One region of the Companilactobacillus bobalius genome, then DNA from elsewhere that is predicted to be linked to it. Evidence: a T-box and tRNA genes for the amino acid it is inferred to sense, from the RefSeq annotation. Region 1 holds a T-box; the other holds one or more tRNA genes.
What was found. A T-box is a leader RNA that pairs with one kind of tRNA and senses whether it is charged. The one in region 1 lies ahead of asnS (asparagine--tRNA ligase), so its partner is inferred to be a tRNA-Asn.
Positions count from the first base shown of each region.

Region 2: it has a tRNA-Asn gene. The T-box ahead of asnS (asparagine--tRNA ligase) is inferred to sense a tRNA for this amino acid. The anticodon was not compared.

Region 1 is NZ_MYFM01000009.1:29,790-40,293, reverse strand. It holds gene LKACC16343_RS12840 (DUF3737 family protein) at 1-762, shown strand, start outside; gene LKACC16343_RS12835 (MalY/PatB family protein) at 776-1,942, shown strand; gene LKACC16343_RS12830 (hypothetical protein) at 2,019-2,822, opposite strand; gene LKACC16343_RS12825 (acetate/propionate family kinase) at 3,036-4,271, shown strand; gene LKACC16343_RS12820 (nucleoside/nucleotide kinase family protein) at 4,516-5,058, opposite strand; gene LKACC16343_RS12815 (hypothetical protein) at 5,138-5,833, opposite strand; gene LKACC16343_RS12810 (alpha/beta hydrolase) at 5,917-6,633, opposite strand; T-box leader at 6,709-6,941, shown strand; gene asnS (asparagine--tRNA ligase) at 7,002-8,393, shown strand; gene LKACC16343_RS12800 (ATP-binding cassette domain-containing protein) at 8,843-9,775, shown strand; gene LKACC16343_RS12795 (ABC transporter permease/substrate-binding protein) at 9,775-10,504, shown strand, end outside.
Region 2 is NZ_MYFM01000003.1:40,400-50,903, reverse strand. It holds gene LKACC16343_RS05375 (hypothetical protein) at 1-89, opposite strand, end outside; gene LKACC16343_RS05370 (FAD-dependent oxidoreductase) at 164-1,516, opposite strand; gene LKACC16343_RS05365 (NAD(P)H-dependent oxidoreductase) at 3,216-4,466, opposite strand; gene LKACC16343_RS05360 (NADPH-dependent FMN reductase) at 4,478-5,086, opposite strand; gene LKACC16343_RS05355 (FAD:protein FMN transferase) at 5,186-6,115, opposite strand; partial or broken gene LKACC16343_RS05350 (FAD-binding protein) at 6,215-8,034, shown strand; tRNA gene LKACC16343_RS05345 (tRNA-Thr) at 8,473-8,545, opposite strand; tRNA gene LKACC16343_RS05340 (tRNA-Asn) at 8,640-8,712, opposite strand; gene serS (serine--tRNA ligase) at 8,777-10,066, opposite strand.

The sequences.
Region 1 (10,504 bases):
GAAGGTGAATCTCCACTAAAAGAAGCACGCAATATTGATTTAAACGATGTCGTTTTCAAGTGGAAGTACCCACTTTGGTATGCTAAACATGTTAAGGTTGATGATTCTATTTTTGAAACAATGTCACGTTCGGGTATCTGGTATACCGATGATATTGAAATCAACGATTCAGCTTTGCAAGCACCAAAGCTTTTCCGTCGTGCTTCTGATATTAGATTGAACAATGTTCATTTTGCTGATGCTGAGGAAACAATGTGGACTTGTAAAGATATCAAGATGAAAGACGTTGAAGTAAACGGTAATTACTTTGGTAAAGATAGTGAAAATATATATGCTGAAAACTTAAATGTTGTCGGTAACTATGTTTTCGATGGTGCCAAGAATGTTGAAATCCACAATTCCAGTTTTGTATCAAAAGATGCCTTCTGGAATTGTGACAACGTTACAATTTATGATTCAAAAATTAGTGGTGAATATTTAGCTTGGAACACTAAGAATATTACTTTGATTAATTGTACAATTGAGAGTGATCAAGGCCTTTGTTATATCGATGGCTTAAAGATGGTTAACTGTAAATTGCTCAGAACTGATCTGGCCTTTGAATATTGTTCAAACATCGATGCTGAAATTACAACTGATGTTATGAGTATTAAGAATCCAATCAGTGGTTCAATCCAAGTTAAATCTGTAGACAATATTATTTTTGATGACCCTGAAATTGATAAGACTAAGACCTCAATCAAAGTAACTCAAAAAGTTTAAGGAGAGTGGCCTGATGAATTACGATTTTGAAACATTGAATAAAAAACGCGCTGGTAATTCGGCTAAGTGGGATGTCGGACAAAATGAATTGCCAATGACAATTGCTGATATGGATTTCAAGACAGCTCCAGAAATCATTCAAGCTTTGCAAGATAAGATTTCGATGGGATTATTCGGTTATGAAGAGATTCCTGATGAATATCGTAAAGCTGTAGCTGATTGGTACGAAGCAGAGCACCATGTGCGTCCACAAGAGGATTGGATGATTTTTGCAACCGGAGTAGTACCGTCTATTTCTTCGGCAGTGCGTCGGTTAACCTCGTTAGGTGACAATGTCTTGGTACAAGCACCGGTTTATAATATCTTCTATAATTCGATTGTAAATAACGGTCGTCATGTGGTTTCAAATGATTTAGTTTATGATCAGGCGACTCATCAATATTCGATTGATTTCGATGATTTAGAAAAGAAAATGAGTGATCCGCTAACTAATATGATGATTCTATGTAATCCTCATAATCCGGTAGGAAAAATTTGGACAGTTGATGAATTAACTAAGATTGCAGCCTTAGCTTTGAAGTATGATGTTAAATTGTTCAGTGATGAAATTCACGGGGATGTTACTTTCAATGAAAAAGGCTATAATCCTGTTTTCGGATTAGAAGAAAAGTATCTCAAGAATGTTATTGTCGCTGTATCACCAAGTAAGACTTTCAACGTGGCTGCTTTACATGCTTCGACGGTAATTGTGCCAGATGCTAATTTAAGAGCTCAAGTGAGCCGCGGCTTGAATAGTGAAGAACTAGCAGAACCTAACTTGGTAGCCATTCCTGGAACAATTGCGGCCTATACAAAAGGCCATGAGTGGTTACAACAATTGAAACAAAAAGTTTTGGAAAATAGAAAGTTAGTTTTAGATTTCTTAGCTGAGAATATTCCAGACATCAAATGGGTTCAAGGCGATGCCACATATTTACTTTGGTTCGATGTTTCTAAAATTACGAAAAATGTTGATGAATTGACTGACTTCATTCGTAAGGATACTGGTTTGATCGTTACGCCTGGGGATGTTTATGGTGGAGACGGACAACACTTTATTCGTATGAATATTGCAAGTCCAACAGAAATGATTCAGGATGGTTTGAATCGTCTGCAAAAAGGTATAAATGATTATAAATAGAAAAAGTATTTAATATTCAGTTAATAGAAAAAGCTACCCCGTATTCTTCGGAGTAGCTTTTTCTATGTCTAATAAGTTATTTGTCAGTACGTACTTTATTAATCAATTCGTTCATTCCACGGTTCATTTTAATATCGTCCTCTTGCGAAAGGTCTCTAGATGGTTTTCCAGAAGAATCCTTGATAGAAGGTTCTTTTACAATTCTTTCATACTTTCCCTGTGCATTTTCAGGAAATAATCCTTTGCTGGCGAAATCAATTGACCAGAATTCACCTGGGATATTGTCGGCTTCGGAGGGCTCTTTAGTAAGTAAGAATGCAAAATTTTCACCAACTTTTGGTAGAGGCATGTCAGGATTATTTACTGTTACAATTTCTTCAGAATTAGCTTCTTCAGGTGAAATATTCATAAATGGTTTATCAGAAACGGTGGATAATAAAGCCTTACGTGTTATATTTCCTCCTGGAAACATTACTCTTATAGTTTTATTTGTTTGATCTTTGTCGCCTTTTAAAACGTATTTAATTTTTGTATCTGCGATAGTATTGGGCATATTTCGGTCTACAAAACTATGGAGGTTAGTTACTTGACCAACAACGACTAACTGACTTATGTTAATCAATCTTGAGAATGTCGAGGGATAGCCAACTAAAGCATTTTCGGCACTTTGATTAATCTTTTTATGACTATAAAATTTGTCATTGATTTCTTTTGCATTCTTTAAAGTATTAGCATCTTTATTTTTAGTTTTATTGACTATTTTGTTTTTGATTAAAGTGCTATGGCCGCTGTTATTCGTTTTATTGTGGATATAAAAAGGAGTCAAGCCGGTGATAAGTAAAATAAAAAGAATGGAACTCAAAACAAACTTTTTTTTCAATATGTTGCTCCTTCGTTAATAAGAACGCTTAGTATTCTTAAATATTATCAAGAGAATATATATTAAATGTATATTTGGAATAATAAGTATAAATTAACTATGGTTATAACCACATGATTAAATGGTACGTTCCAATCGTTGACAACGGTTACAATATATAATATATTAATTGATGAATAAATATAATATTTTAGTAATTGGTTGGTGATATAAATGTCAAAGGTACTAATTGTTAATTCAGGAAGTTCAACATTTAAGTGGAAGCTATTTAATTTACAAGATGAGAAATGTATCGCTGAGGGTATGGTCGATCGTTTAGGTAAAGAAGATTCCGTATTTAAAATAAAATTTGATGGAAAGAAATTAAGCGAAAATAAATATGTGCCAACGCATGAATCTGCCGTGACGAAAACGTTGCATACTTTGCTTAAAATAAAAGCAATTAAAAGTTATGATGAGATCACACGTGTCGGACACAGAGTTGTTGCCGGTGGTACTATTTTTAAGGATTCTGTTGTAGTTGATTCTAAAGTTATAAAGCAAATTAGTGAATTATCGGAATTGGCACCATTACATAATCCTAGTCAAGTTGCGGGAATTGAAGCATTTGAAAAATTATTGCCAGATGCTATACAAGTTGCAGCGTTTGATACCTCATTCCATCAAACACTAAAACCGGCAAACTATTTGTACGGAGTTCCTTATGAATATTACGAGAAGTACGGCGTTCGTAAGTTTGGGGCACAAGGTATTAGTCACCGATATGTATCTACACAAGCTGCTGAATTTTTAGGAAAGCCAATAGATAAACTTCGAATTATTTCTTGCCACTTAGGTAGTGGAGCTTCTATAGATGCTATTGAAAATGGAAAATCAATAGATACATCGATGGGCTTTACTCCAGAGTCAGGTTTAATGATGAGTTCACGTGCAGGGGATATTGATCCATCACTAGTAACATACCTTATGAGGAAGCTAAATATTACTAACGCTGATGATATGACAGACATCTTGAATAACGAATCCGGCTTATTAGGCATTTCAGGTATATCACCTGATCTTCGAGATTTAATGGCAGTTAAAGATGAAAATCCAAGAGCTAAATTAGCTGTAGATATGTATATAAATCGAATAGTTAAGTATATCGGTTCATATATTTCTTTGATGGACGGTGTAGATGCAATTATCTTTACTGCAGGAACTGGTGAAAATAATCCGGATATTCGATCAATGATTATGGAACATTTCCGTTATATGGGTATTAAGTTAGATGATGATACCAATAGAAATAGTAAAGGAACTCGTAAAATCAGTTCAGAAGACTCTCAAAGTGATGTATTAGTTATTCCAACTAATGAGGAGTTAATGATTTTAAGGGACGTGGTTCGTTTAACTGGTAATGAGGATGTTCATAATGATAAGTATCAAGAAACAGTAAGCACATTTTAATAGTAAGAAATTCCGTCTTCCACAAAAGTTGAAAATGCTGGTGGAACGCTGTGGGCGCGGCTGACTGCATTTTCAACTTTTGTTCCAGACTGGTAAACGGTTCTGTTTATTATTTCCTTCTGAATTTTAAAAAATAACGGTATCCATTTAGAATAAGTGTATATAATTACACTCCTAAATGGATGCCGTTTTAGTTTCTGAAGAAGAAAATTATTTTGATTGTAGTTATTATTTTTTAAAGAGCTTAGAAAAGATTATACAGTTTAAACTTATTTAGAATTAGTTCAACTTTTTTGTCCAGTGACAAGAGACCGTCAACAACCAAGTCTGCATCGCTACTAATATATTTGTCGTGATTAACAAAGATTGGTCTAGCAAAATCTAAATAAGTTTTAGCCCAATCACGTATCTGTTCACCATCATTGTTTGTGTAATCACGTAGGATTTGACGGGCAAAGCAAACATCTAGGGGTGTTTTAACATAGATAACTTTGTCGATATAGGGTTTCAATGTGTCATGCCTATAACCAAATGGAAAGTCGACTAGTATGAAATGATGTTTATTGTAAACTTTAAGGAAATCATCCATTAACATACTGATATCATACTGGTTAACAGCTTCCTGAATTGGTGTGTCAATAGGTGGTGCAGAGGGTAAGGCATCTATACTGTAGTCGTCAAAAGAAATAACGGTACTATCAGGTAGTTTATGATTTAGTTCTTGAACTAATGTGGTTTTTCCACTGGCAGTGACACCACTTATGACAATGACATAACTTTTCAACATTTTTTTCACTTCCTAAAAGTAATATAACTCTTCTATTGGGAAAATAAAAAGGCGTTCAAAATATGAACACCTTTTTATATTAATTTGTTTGGGTTTGATTCAATTCTTGTTTAGGTTTATAAGTATCGGATAGGATCAAGGTATAGGAGTTAACACCGAAGAAGGCGACAATTACCATTAATCCGGTCATGAAGAAACCTAAGAACATGAAGCCTAATCCTAATGCAAGGCCGAAGAGGGCAAAACATAACATTAAGATTTTTGAAACATTGACAAGACTACGTTCACTTTTAAAGACATATTTGTAAATTACATCGATTTTTCTTGATTTATATACAACATTTTCAACTTGATGAAGCTGAAGGATTATTCCATATGGTTCAAAACCATTTTTTATAATATCTTTATCAAAATCAGTCGGAACAACTTTTTTGTATCTACCACCGGTTATTTTTATTGTGGGATAAACTTCTTGAGACATAATCTTTTTAAGATGAGAATTTAGTGGATAGGAGCCGATCACGACAGTTTCAAAACCGGGAATACGGGCTAGGACATTAATTTTCTTATCAAGTATATTTAAGCTGACAATAGCCGAATCAAGATTAGCTAATTGATGAATTCGAAAAATAAATTTGTTTTTTAGAATATTTTTATCCTTTTTACCTTCATATAGGTCTTCGGGATTGATAGTTCTTACATAATTAATATAATTCTCAATAAAAGTTGTTGAATCCTCGTTTAAGGTTAATTTCTTATCAAATAAAATAGTCATGTTTCCCCCAAAAATTGTAGCGACTAGTGACAGTATAACAAAGATGTATGCGCTTTTGTGGGAAATTATGAAAACGTTTTAATTTATTTGCTAATTTTTTTATTTAGCCAATTTATTAATAATTTACTTACAATATTTTGTTGTTTCTGATTACTAATGGAAGCCGTTTTATCGCCACTCTGTTTGCCATAGCTACCAAAGCCAGCGTGGTTACCACCAGAAATTTGTTCATAAAGTGTATTACTTGGTAGTAACTTTTTGGCCTTATTGTAGTTCTTCCATTTCAAAACTCCATCATTTGAAGCGGTAATTGATAAAACTGGGACCTTAGTTTTCCGTAAATCACCTTTTTTTTCAGGATAACTGGCTAAGAAAAAGACTCCCTTTAGATTCTTAGGATTATTATGAGCATAGCGACTAGCCATAGTTCCGCCTAGTGAGTGGCCTCCGATAACGTATCCGTTATTTTTAGAAATTTGATTAGCCATGTTGGCCTTTAGAACAGCTAAGTCTAATGGAAATCTTACGATGTAAACCGAATATCCCGCTTGAGCAACTTTCTTAGCCCAAATGCTGTAACTCTTGGGTTCTACTAAAGCACCAGGATAGAAAATGACTTTAGGATTTTGACTGTTTCCTGAAAACTCAGTTATGTTGTTACTTGTGGTACTAACTTTGCTGGCTGACATTGCTGCTGTTGAAGGTTGGTATTCCTTATTTTTAACAACAACAACGGAGATCAACATTACGACGACAAGGGCGATGATGATACCAATTAACCATTTAAAAAAATTTTTCATGATCTTCCTCCTCAATATCTATATTCTACTTTACAATTTGGTCAAAGTTATGCTACATTTAAGAAAATTAATATATCAAAAGATATTAAAAGAAGGAGTACTGTATACTTTATCCACAGGGAGTTAAGGCAAGTGAGAACTTAACGTGTCGGTATATAGGAAGAACATCTTTGTTATTCTAGCTGAAATCATTAGAGAGTAGGTTTAGACGTGACCCAGTACGTTATAATTGGAGAGTATTTAATGTACTTTTGAGGTGTTTTTTAAAAAACTTGGGTGGTACCGCGGAAAGATCTTTCGTCCCTTTTATTGGGGATGGAGGATCTTTTTTTCGTCTACAGTATTCCAAATGTGAAAAGGAGAAATCAATGCAAAACGTTTTAGTTAAAGATTTATATAAAAAAGAATTTGCTGACGGTGATCAAGTAACACTTAATGGTTGGATCCGTACAATTAGAGGTTCAAAACGAGTAGGTTTTATTGAATTAAATGATGGTTCATTCTTTAAGAATGTTCAAGTTGTTATTACTAGTGACATGGACAACTATGCTGATGTTGTTAAGTTCCCAATCAGTACAACAATTAAAGTTGTTGGTGAAGTTGCTCTTACTCCTAAGGCACAACAACCATTTGAAATTCATGCTACTGAAGTAGTTGAAGAGGGTGCTTCAGATTCAGATTACCCACTACAAAAGAAAGCTCACTCATATGAATTCATGAGAACTGTAGCTCACTTGCGTCCTAGAACAAATACTTTCTATTCAGTATTTAGAATTCGTTCACTAGCTGCTTTTGCTATTCATGAATATCTACAACACAATGGTTTCGTTTATGTTCACACGCCAATCATCACTAGTTCTGATGCTGAAGGTGCCGGTGAAATGTTCCAAGTAACAACATTGGATATGAATAACGTACCAAAGACTGACGATGGCAAAGTTGATTATAATGAAGACTTCTTTAAGAAAGAAACTAACCTAACTGTTAGTGGACAACTAGAAGTTGAACCATTCGCTTTGGCTTTCAGAAATGTTTATACTTTTGGACCAACTTTTAGAGCTGAAAATTCACATACTGGACGTCACGCTTCTGAATTCTGGATGATCGAACCAGAAATGGCATTTGCTGATCTTAAAGATGAGATGGATTGTTCAGAAGAGTTGCTTAAATATGTTATCAACTATGTAATGGACAACGCCAAAGAAGAATTAGATTTCTTGAACGAAAACGTTGATAATACATTGATTGACCGTTTGAAAGCTACTGCTGGCGAAGAATTTGCTCATGTTACTTATACTGATGCAATCGATATTCTTGAAAAAGCTACTGATGTTGAATTCGAAGTTAAACCTTACTGGGGACTTGACCTTGAATCAGAACATGAACGTTACTTATCAGAAAAAGTTTACAAGAAGCCTGTCTTTATTACTGATTATCCTAAGGAATTCAAAGCCTTCTACATGCGTGCTAACGAAGACGGTAAGACCGTTGCTGCAGCTGACTTGTTAGTTCCTGAAATTGGTGAATTGATTGGTGGTTCACAACGTGAAGAACGTCTTGATAAGCTTGAAGAGAGAATGTCAGAGCTTGATATGAACGAAGAAGACTACAAGTGGTACTTAGAATTACGTAAGTATGGTGGTACAGTTCACTCAGGTTTCGGTATTGGATTTGAAAGATTAGTTATGTACATCACAGGTATGGAAAATATTCGTGACGTCATTGCTTACCCAAGAACACCAGGTAATGCCGAATTTTAGAGAGTGGAACAAACTGTTTAGATTTTGAGAATTTGCAGGATTTTGCGAATCAGCTGCGAAGCAGACAGTTTGTGAAATCAGGCAAAGCACAGGAATCTGGCTTGAGTAGCTCGTTTCTACTATAAAAATTATGAAGACCAGCACTATAATCAAAAATGATTATGGTGTTGGTCTTTTTTGGTCACTTAAAAAAATAATGTTTTTTGATTAGAAGACTTAATTAAATAAATGTACTTATCTTTTTATAAGAATACTATTATAGGTGGTCTCCCAAAAATTATAAATATATGAAAAGCTTGACTGTAACGTGTATGTATAGTTTATTCTGTGAAAAGTAAAGAAATGGAAAGTTATTGCTATTTAAATAAATATTATTATGCTAATTTTTTGTCTAAAGGTTGGAAGATATTTATTATTAAAGTAAGTCAATTTTAGAGAGGGGAAATAAATTGATTACCTATAAAGATGTTGGAATGAAATACGAGAAGAACGTCGTTTTACATGATATCAATTTAACGATTGATGATGGTGAACTGTTTGTTTTAGTTGGTCCCAGTGGTAGTGGTAAAACTACTTTATTGAGAATGCTGAACAAATTAACAGTTCCTACTGATGGGGATGTTTATTTCGATGATAAGAGAATTAAGGATTACGACGTACAAAAGTTACGATTAGATATGGGTTATGTTTTGCAAGATAGTAGTTTATTTCCCAATCTAAATGTTGAAGATAATATTGCTATTCAGTTGGAACAAAAAGGTGTTTCCAAACAGGAACGTCATCAGCGTGCTGCCGAATTATTGGAATCAGTTGAACTTGATCCTAAAAAGTACGCTAAAAGAATGCCAGATGAATTATCCGGTGGACAGCAACAACGTGTTGCTATAATTCGTGCCTTGGCAACTAGTCCCAGATTAGTATTGATGGATGAATCTTTTAGTGCCTTGGACCCTGTTTTGAGACGTAAATCACAGGATCTAGTTTTGAAATTGCACGATAAATACAAAATGACGGTTGTCTTTGTAACTCATGATATGCAAGAAGCCTTACGAATGGGCCAAAAGATCGCTATTTTAAATCAAGGCGAAATTCAACAAGTAGGGACACCACATGAGATTATGCAAAACCCAGCCAATGATTTCGTTAAGAAGTTCTTTGGTACTAAGACACCGCATTGGTGGAACATGGACTTCTTGATTGGTTCTAAAGTTTTAACAGAAATTCCCAACTCGACTGATTATCCTGAGGTGGAGCATTTTGGCGAATTAGTTAACAGTTTAAAAGATCATGCTGAGATAAAATTTAGATATCAGGATAAAGCTTATTCATTGACCCCTCAGCAATTGTTAGCTTACTTTGAAAAAGAGGGGGACAATCAATAATGCAAATGTTATTACAGACTGTTATTAATCAACGTGCTGAAATATTAAAATCGTTATATGAACATATTGGTATTTCCTTCATTTCACTGTTGATTGCCATGTTAATTGCAATTCCGTTGGCTATTTTATTACGAAACCATCGTCGCTTTGGTGAAGTAGGATTGCAAATTGCCGGGATTATTCAGACTATTCCCAGTCTAGCTTTGTTAGGATTGTTGATTCCAATCGTGGGAATTGGAACTGTACCAGCAGTAGTAGCACTGACTATGTATGCCATTATGCCGTTGTATCAAAACACTTATTCAGGATTGACCAATATTGATCCTAATTTGGAGGAAGCTGCGGTTGCCTTTGGACTATCTAAGTGGAAGAGATTGCAACGTTTGGAATTTCCTTTAGCTTTACCGATGATTATTTCTGGAATTAGAATTGCTTTAGTTATGATTATTGGTACAGCCACATTAGCCGCTTTCATTGGTGCTGGTGGTTTGGGTGATTATATTATGTTGGGAATTCAACAAAATAATAATTACTACTTAATTATCGGTGGTGTTTTGTCGGCCCTATTAGCCTTTATCTTCAGTGGTCTCCTGAAATTCATTGGTTCATCGAAACGTCGGATTTATACTGGTGGCGTGGTGATACTGTTGTTACTACTAGGATTTGGTGGTAATAAGGTTTATCAAATGGTAAAGCCACAACCAGTTCAAATTACGATTGCCGGTAAAT
Region 2 (10,504 bases), on a different contig from region 1:
TCATTTCTCGCCTTACCTTTTCCCAGAACAGCTCCAAAGCACTCAGCAAAAGATTTAATCTGACGCATGATAAAATCATCATCTTCCATCAACATCACCCCCAAGGATTTCACACAGGTTATACAAAAAAAGGCGGCCCCAAAGCCACCCTCATAATCTTCAATTATTCATTAACAGTTGAATCAGCTTTTTCAACAGCAGCACCTGCTAAAGCACTAACGTAATTAACTGGTTTATCAAAGTTTGGTTGGAACAAGAAATCAACCATTGATAGTTCATCAATTGTAACTTTCTTTTGAATAGCAAGTGATAGCAAGTTAGCTGATTGTGATACATCATATTTACTTGTCAAAGCACCACCAAGAACTACTCTTGTCTCAGGATCCCAAACTAAGTTCATTAGAACAGGAGTTGTTGATAACATAAACTCAGGACGATAGTTGTCTTCAAGTGAAACTTCAGCAACATTCTTACCCAAAGCATCAGCATGAACCTTAGTCAATCCACTTGCTGCATAGGTTCTGCCAAACAATTCAACAGCTGAACTAGCTTGTGTACCCATATATTCAGCGGTATCTTTTTCAATATTCTTACCAACTAGAATACCTTGACGAACTGAGTTAGTTGCTAAAGGAATATATTGGTTGTCACCAGTTGGATTGTAATGAACAGATGCTGCGTCACCAGCTGAATAAACATCTGGAATGCTTGTGTGCATATATTTATCCACAACTAATGCACCATTTGGAAGAGTTTCAAATTTATCAGCGAACATCTTTGTATTAGGACGGAAACCAACACACATAACGGCAATGTCAGCTTCGTAAGTATTCTTATCGGTTTTAACAATTACACTATGATCTGTTTCTTCAAATGACTCTACTTTTTCACTCAAACCTAAAGTTACACCATTATCGATATAATCTTTTTCAGCAACGGCCGACATATTCGGATCAAGGTTCTTAGCCAAAACATCAGGTAAAGCATCAATCAAGGTTGTTTCTTTGCCTAAAGTAGCATAACCTTCAGCTAATTCTGCACCAATATAGCCAGCACCAATAACAATAGCACTCTTAATATCTTTGGCATTTTCTTTCAATTCATTGGCATTAGTCCAGTTCTTGCACAACATAACACGATCTGAATTAATTCCAGGAATTGGTGGAATAATTGGAGCTGAGCCAGTTGTGATTACTAACTTATCATATGGTTGACTAAAAGTATCACCATTTGCCAAACTTTTCACTGACAATTTCTTGTTATCAAAGTCAATATCAGTTACATCATGTTGCATATACATATGTGCACCCATATCAGTTAATGCCTCGGGGCTGGCATAGAACATCTTATTAGGGTCTGAAACACGATCACTTACCCACAGTGCAATCCCACAGGATAGAAAAGATAAATTATCATTTCTTTCAAAAACGGAAACTTCCCAGTCTGGGTGCTCCTTCAAAATGTTCATTGCTGAAAAAGTTCCTGCATGTGTACAACCTACAATACTTACTTTCATAATAGACACCGTCCCTTTTTCTTATTATTATAATTTATTCACTAATACATTAAAAGCGTTTACAAGATATTTAAAAAATATATTTCACTTATATAATATCTTGATATCGGCAGATAAATTTAATTCTTAATCCTCACTTCCTTCATATTTGTGGATTATCTTTTATCAACAAAAATCTTATGATAACGCTATTATCTAATAAATGATTAAATTTGTGATATTAAAAACAAATAAATATTTTTTTCGAAAATGAATTTAATTGTTTAAACACATGTGGTATATTATAAGTGTGCAAGGGGTTTAGATATGAAAATGCAATTCCTTCCTTTTTTAACTCTTAATGAAGGTTGCGATACACATCCTCATATCGTTAACCTGTAAAGTTCATTCGTATCAATAATAAAAATTGCCCCCCTCAATCAATTTTTACTCAAAAGATACGTTTGTAATATCCCATTACAATAATTTACTTTGAATGCTTTCATTAATTAATTAACAAATCCCTCTCTATTTGACAAATATGGAAACCTCACAAGCATTCATATCTTCCCCTGACACTACTGGTAATGCCGTTACACCAATGTGTGTAACAAAAAACAAGCCCGTCCCCCCAGATGAGCTGTTTTTTTGTTCTTTTTTATTAATTCGAATATAAAAAAGATATCTTTTCTAATAAATATTGATTATTAATTTCAAACTAAATTAATTACTTAAATTATTTAACTACCATCCCTCATGAAATCTTATCCATTAACATATTTCTAATTGCAATAAATAAATATTGTGATATTAAAAACAAACAATTATTTTTACGATAATTGAAAAATCATGTTTAAAAATATGTGCTATATTTATAACTGTGAAAGGGGATATGGTATGAATCAATTATGATTCCTCCTTTATTACTTTTGATACATGGATCACGGTACACATCCTCATACCGAGATCTAAAATCTAAACGAACTAATGAATAAAAATTGCCCCCTCAATCAATTTTTACTTATTACGAGTTATCCCAATTACAAATTCAGTTTGAATGCTTTCCGTTATTAATACCAAATCCCTCAATTTGGAAATTTTATCGAAATCATTCATGCCTTCCCCTGACACTACTGGTAATGTCGTTACATAATCGTAACGAAAAGACAGGCTTATCCCCCTCAGATGAGCTTTTTTTGTGTCTAGAATTTATTTCAAGGCCTTAAAACACAATATCGAATTATTATTGCTCAATCAATTCATTATTTTATCCTAAAAACAAATAAATAATTTGTTCTATTTTGAAACAACATGTTTAAACATATATGCTATATTTATAACTGTGAAAGGGGAAAGATATGAGATGCGATTCCTTCCTTTAACTCTTAAAACAGTTACGATACATCCTCATATCGTTAACTCACAAATTTAAATTCTTAATTGATCCCCTCAATCAATTAAGAAAAATCCCATTACAATAATTTACTTTGAATGCTTTCATTAATTAATTAACAAATCCCTCTCTATCTAATATTTAAAAGAAATTGGAAACCCTCATAAAGCATTCATATCTTTCCCCCGACACTACTGGTAATGTCGTTGTGCATTCGTACAACAAAAACGAGCTCATCCCCCCTCAGATGAGCTTTTTTTATGTTCAAAACTTAATTGGTCTGAATAGATAAAAAAATAGACTCCCAATAAGGAAGTCTATTTTCATTTAATGTTTTGAAGCACTACTTGTTGCATCAACTTCAGGTTTGACCTCTTCTGCTTCTTCTTTAGAAGCACTAGCAGTTGCATCCACTGATGTTTCAGATTTCTCTGAAGCTCCGGAAGTAGCGTCAACCTTAGCGTTTGGATCTGGAACCAACATTTGACCAGTTTGTTTCAAGTATTCATTAACGATAGGTTTCAAATCAACAGCCCATTCATTAACACCTTTGTAATTACCTTCTTCATCATGCATAGCTTTGTAGTAATGCATAACATGATGATCGCTATCTCCTCCAGGTACTGGCATTGAAACTAAATCAGTCTTACCACTTCTCAACATGTGGATAACTTGTTTAACATGCTTAATAACACGCGCTTTACCTGGGTGAACTGCAGTCAATGAATCACCGACTTGAGCAGGTGTTCTCTTAGCCAACATCTTTTCAGTTGGTAAGAAACGATTGTAATAGATAAATTGATTATTTTCATCTACGTAAGTCAATTCAATCGGTGTAGTCTTCAACATGTAGTTCAACTGGTTAACAGTTAACAAACCACTATCCAACTTAACATAAGTATCACCATCTACAGCGTTAACCTTTTCAGCAGCTTTATTTATCCAATCAGGATCATCCATATCTACACCTTCTACAGTTGTATCTACTTTACCTGAAGCTGATAAATCTTCTTTTTCATAGTCGTCAGCATCGATCATATTAATCACCTTCGCAAACTTAATAAATTTTTGTAAAGTTGTATCAAGAAAGTCAACAGTACGTTGATCCTTCAATTCACCGTTATCATCAAAAGCTGTCTTAACGTTACCTAATAGGAATTCATTACCAGGCAAAACAACCGCATTAACTCCTGGTGCCTCTAAGATTTGTCTCAAGTGTAATTGAGCACGTGATGAACCTTGAGTATGATATGAGGCTCCTACGATCATGACTGGCTTGCCATCAAAAGGATGAATCTCATATGATAACCATTCAATAACATTCTTCAAAGCAGCTGGAACGGTATGGTTATGTCCAGGAGTTGCAATGATAACGCCGTCAGCTGACTTAACCTTGTTACTTAATTTTTGAATAACGGAACTATTTGTTTGATCGTCATCTTGACTGAACATTGGCACTTGATTGATATCCAAAACTTCAATATCAACAACACCCTCACAGTGCTTTGCAATGAAATTCAATAATGTGCGATTGTATGATTGGTCAGCGATTGAACCTGCAATACCTACTAATTTCATATTTACCTCTCCTAGTCCTTATCCCAAGAAAATTCTTTGGCTTTTTGTTTGTTAACTTCATTAGCATTATTTAATTGTTTTGATATATTCACGAAATCCAAGAAATCTTGGAACAACCCGTCTAATTGCTTAATAACCTTTTCATCCTTCAAGTCACCATTCTCATCAAAAGCTTGTAATGAGTGGCCCAATAGGAACTCCGAACTAGGCATAATTCTAGCTTTCAATTCTGGTGAATCCAGAATCTGACGCAATTGAGCTTGAGCACGTGATGAACCTAATGATCCATAAGAAGCTCCTGTAATCATAACTGGCTTATCCACAAATGGATGAATTCCATATGATAACCAAGCTAGTGCACTTGATAAAGCAGCTGGAATAGAATGATCGTATTCAGGTGTCGCAATAATCACACCGTCAGCGGCTTCAATTTTAGTAGCAATATCTAATGCTTCTTGAGGAACATATTTGTCAGCACTCTTCTTATAAATTGGAAGATTCTTGATCTCAACCAACTCAATTTCGGCAGCTGATTGGAAACGTTTCTTCATGTACTTCAATAATTCACGATTAGTTGACTTATTGGAATTAGATCCCACTATTGCAATAAATTTATTCATATTAGCAATCACCTTATTTATAATTATCTTACATGTTCATTGTAAATTCGTTCACAATATAAATCAACACAATTTTGGAATTGTTATGATATATAATTGTTATATTTTAAAAAACTTGTCACGTAGTCCACTAGTTGTCTGATATTCCAAATCTTTCGTGATGAAAATAGCTTCAACACCAGGTTGGCTTTCAATCAAAGTCAATCCTTTTTCGATACCTTGATAGAAACCAACGGTTGACCAAATCTCTCCATCAATTGATTTATCACTAACAATCGTCACGCTGGCAAGATTATTTTTGATAGGATAGCCCGTTTTGGAATCGAACATATGATGATATTCATGACCATCAATAACTAGTTTACGTTCATAAATACCTGACGTTCCAATTGACTTGGCCGTAGTATGCAAAACACCTAACGACACATCCCGCTTTTCTACTGGATTTTGGACACCGATATTCCACATCTTATCTTCATGAACACTGGGACCGACTAAAAGTACATTACCACCCAAATCGATAATGCCCGTTTCAACATTCATACTTAACCACAGGGCTTTGATTTTATCAGCAATATAGCCTTTAGCAATTCCACCTAGGTCAATTTCCATACCCTTTTCTTCCAAAAAGACAGTTTGCTGTTCATCGTCCAATTTGATCCTTTCAGGGTCAATGATACGTAAACGTTCTTTAATATCGGCATCACTGGGTTTGTTAGCACCTTTGAAACCTATTTTCCACAACTTAACCAATGGTCCAATCGCAACATTGAAACCTAAATGCTGACGACTAACTAATACTGCACGTTTGATTAAATCGTAAGTGTCAGTTGGTACCGCTACTGGTTTGATTCCAGCTGAATAATTGATGGACATAACTTCAGATTGATCACGATTGACGGTCAATTTATCTTCAAAATTTTTAATCAACTCGTAAGCTGCATCCAACTCTTCCTCTCCGGCTGGAGTCGCAACGGTCAGATTGATCAAGGTTCCTAGGGCATAATACTTCTTATTAACTAAACTCATTTTCATCCTCGATTTCAATTCCAGATTTATAAAACGTTCACAATGTCACAATTTAGAGTTATATTAACCATAACACCTTACGGAAATGGAGTGAATGATATGTTTGAGGATTCAAAACTAAATTGGAATGCTACTTATGATGTAATCGTCTTAGGCTTTGGTGGTGCTGGTGCTACTGCTGCAAGATTTGCGGCCGACAACAATGCTAAGGTCTTAATTACTGATTCAGCTCCCGAGGGTCATGAAGGTGGCAATACTCGCTACGCCGGACAAGTTATTTCTTCAGGTGACAACCTTGATGATTTGAGAAAATATTATCAAGATTTGGCCTACCCATTGGCTTATGATCAAGATTTAATGGAAACTTTCATTCAGGGATTGTACAAAATTCCTGATTATCTAGAAAAATATTTGGGTGTAAAACCTTTTGTTATGGGTCAACATCCAGAATCACCTGTTTCCAAAGCTTTATACTTTATGGCTCACGAATATCCCGAATTTAGAGGTCAAGCTACCCATGAACTAGTTGCTGTCCATGAAGGTGTGGCCGATTCAGCTTTATGGAAGAATTTACGTCAACAAGTTCTCGACCGTGCTGATAAAATTGATGTCCTTTATCAAACACCTGCAAAGCACTTAATTCAAAATCCAGAAACTAAGGCAATTGTCGGAGTTCAAATTGAACGTGACGGTAAATTATTAAACGTTAAAGCCAATAATGGTGTTGTAATGGCAACTGGTGGTTTTGAAAACAATCCTAAAATGATTGAAAACTACTTAGGCGAAACTAGCTTGAATCCCATTGGTTCTCTCTACAACAAAGGTATTGGCGTCAAAATGGCTAGCGAGGTCGGTGCTCAACTTTACAACATGAACAATTATGAATCATACGGTATCTTCCATGGGTTGACACCTAAACCTGCCAAAGGCCAACGTTCACAATTTTTGCCATTTGACTGGCCCGCTTTCCATCAAGGCAGCTTGATTGTTGTCGGTGACGATGGAACTCGTTACTTCGATGAAAATGAAATCCACAGACACGGTCACATTCAAGACCACGGCAACTGGAGAATCCCTCTAGCTCAACGTCATCCCTACGTCGTCTTTGATCAAAAGAAGTACGATGAATTATCTAACGATAAAAATGCTCCTTACCCAGAATTTTTGAAAGCTGTCGTTAAAGCTGACAATCTTGAAAGTTTGGCCAAAGTTTTGGATGTCGATGTTGATAAGTTGCAAAAAACTATTACAGACTTCAATTACTTTGCCGAACAAAAACGTGACTATGCTTTCAATCGTGATCCTGAAACCTTGACTGCTTTTGACGATGGTCCTTATTATGCTCTAGCAATGGTGCAAGGTCTATTGAATACTCAAGGTGGTCCAGTTCACAACTCTCATGCCGAAGTGGTCGACAACGATGATCAAGTAATCCCTCATCTTTATGCTGCCGGTGAATTAGGTAGTTTGATGGGACGTCAATACAACGGTGGTAGCATTTAGCCGAGAATTTAATCTTTGGTAAGATTGCTGGTGAAAATGCTGCTAGTGTAAAATCTGAAGCTACTACCACAAATGTTGATGCTCAAACTTCAGCCAGCATCCATGAAGAAGGACTCGGTTCCGATATTGCCGAAGAACATTTCGAAACAAATGATAATCAATATATCGGTAAATCAACTGCCGGTATGGGTAACGAAATCGTTGTCCGTGTCACAGTTGATGACGACAAAAATATTCAAGATATCGAAGTTTTGAAACAAAGTGAATCCGACGACTACGGTTTGAAAGCTGTTGAAGAACTTCCAAAAGAAATCGTCGCTAAGAATTCTGTCGATGTCGATACCGTTTCTGGTGCTTCAGCTTCAAGTAAAGCCATTAAAGAAGCCGTTCAAAATGCTTTAAATAAAGTTGAATAAAAAAAGCCAACAATATAGATTTAATTGTCGACTTCAATTTCATGAGCTAACCTCTTCAGGTTAGCTTTTTTGTTTATTTTTTATCAAAAAAATGGAGAAACACGTCTGTGTTTCCCCTGGGAGGTATTTCTCAATTCATTATCTAATACAGTCATTATATAATTAATGCGAGTAAATTTATATAGCTTAGGGAAATTTATAACATTTTTTTGATATTCTTTGATTTGTAAAATAATCTTCTTTGAAAAGGCATACATATGAATTGTTAAAAATTTGCACGACAAATTTAAAATCGAAAAAGTTATCAGCCGTGCAAACTTTCGTGCAAAGTCATTTGATTTTCTCTGACATTCTTGGATTTTTACAAATAAAAAAAAGCCTTGAATGCTGATCTAACAGTATTCAAAGGCTCTTCTTTTTTAACTGACATTCTTATTATGCCGTGTGCAGGAGTCGAACCTGTGACCGCCGGTTTACGATACCGATGCTCTACCAACTGAGCTAACACGGCAAGAAAAAGAAATCCTATAAAAAAAATACATCTAATTCAAATGAACTAGATGTATTTCTATTGAAGACACCTAGGATTTCCTAAGTATTTATAACTCCGGATGTCAGACTCGAACTGACGACACCCTGATTAACAGTCAGATGCTCTACCAACTGAGCTAATCCGGAATAATTCAATAGCTCTTTAACAGAACTATTAAATCTTATCAATCTATTGGGATTGAGTCAATACTTATTTGGCATTTTCTTTAGTAATTTTTGTAATTCCACCCATGTATGGTACCAATACGTCAGGAATTGTAACTGATCCATCTTCATTTTGGTAATTTTCAAGGATAGCAGCTACGGTACGACCTGCAGCAAGTCCTGAACCATTCAAAGTATGTGCCAACTTTGTCTTACCATTTTCGTCACGGTAACGGATATGAGCACGACGAGCTTGGAAGTCAAGACAGTTTGAACAACTTGAAACTTCACGATACTTGTCTTGAGCAGGCATCCAAACTTCAAGATCGTATGTCTTAGCTGAACTGAAACTGGCATCCCCACTTGAAAGTACGATAACGTGATATGGTAGTCCTAATTGTTTCAAAATATTTTCAGCATTAGCTGTCAATTTTTCTAGTTCATTGTATGATTCTTCTGGTTTTGTAACCTTAACCATTTCAACTTTATTGAATTGGTGCATACGGATCAAACCACGAGTATCACGACCAGCACTACCTGCTTCTGAACGGAAACAAGGTGTTAGAGCTGTAACGTACTTAGGTAAGTCTTTTTCATTCAAAATCTTACCGGCAAAGTAGTTTGTCAAAGGTACTTCAGCTGTAGGAATCAAAGTTAGTGGGTTTTCATCAACCATAACTGTATAAACGTCTTCAGTAAACTTAGGGAATTGACTTGTACCAAACATGGCATCGTTGTTTACCAAGTATGGAGGGATAACTTCTGTATAGCCTTCCTTTTGGTGTTGATCCAACATAAAGTTGTAAACAGCACGTTCAAGTCTAGCACCCATGCCAATGTAGTAAACAAAACGTGAACCAGCAACTTTAGTAGCTTGTTCAAAGTCTAAGATTCCTAGTTCTTCACCGATATCCCAGTGATGACGAGGTTTGAAACCTTCCTTAGGAATAGCACCGACTTTACGGATTTCAACGTTAGTACTTTCATCAGGTCCAACAGGAACTGAATCATCAGGAATATTAGGTAGACGAACTAAGATATAGTTCATTTTTCCTTCTGTTTCTTCAAGCTCAGCATCCAAGTCCTTAATGTCTGAACCAACTTGCTTCATAGCAGCAATTTCGTCACTGGCATCTTCTTTATTACGTTTCTTAGTAGCGATACCTTGAGAAACAGTGTTTCTCTTTTCTTTAAGGGTTTCACTCTTAACTAATAATTCACGACGTTTGCTGTCATAGCCAAGCAATTCATCAATTTCATCACTAGTTACTCCACGTGATGCTAACTTGTTCTTGATCCATTCTGGATCTTTTCTAATCAATTTGATATCTAACATTGAGATTCTCCTTTTTGATTTTTGGCTTGAGAGAGTTTGTACTCTTTTTTGGTTTGGGGTGAAATTTTTTTTGATAACCATTGTTCTATTTTTTATAGTGGAAACGAGCTTCGCAGGGACAACTCCTTCCGGTTAAGTCAACTTATCTCTGCCGGCGCTTCGCTACCGACTGAGATAAGTAGTCTTAATCCTCGGGAGCTGAACGCCCCTGCTCCGCTCTCTACAAAAAAAGGCCGATTCATCCCAATAAAGGGACGAATCGACCATTCGCGGTACCACCCAGTTTCAGTGTACGCAAATACACTGCACTTTCAGACTTTATCGGATCAACCCGAACGGCATTACCCGTTGCCAGAATGCTGGAATAAAAGCCTTTGCGATTTTCACCAACCATCGCTTCTCTGAAAGGTTTATGAGTAGGCACTCTCTTAGCGTTAT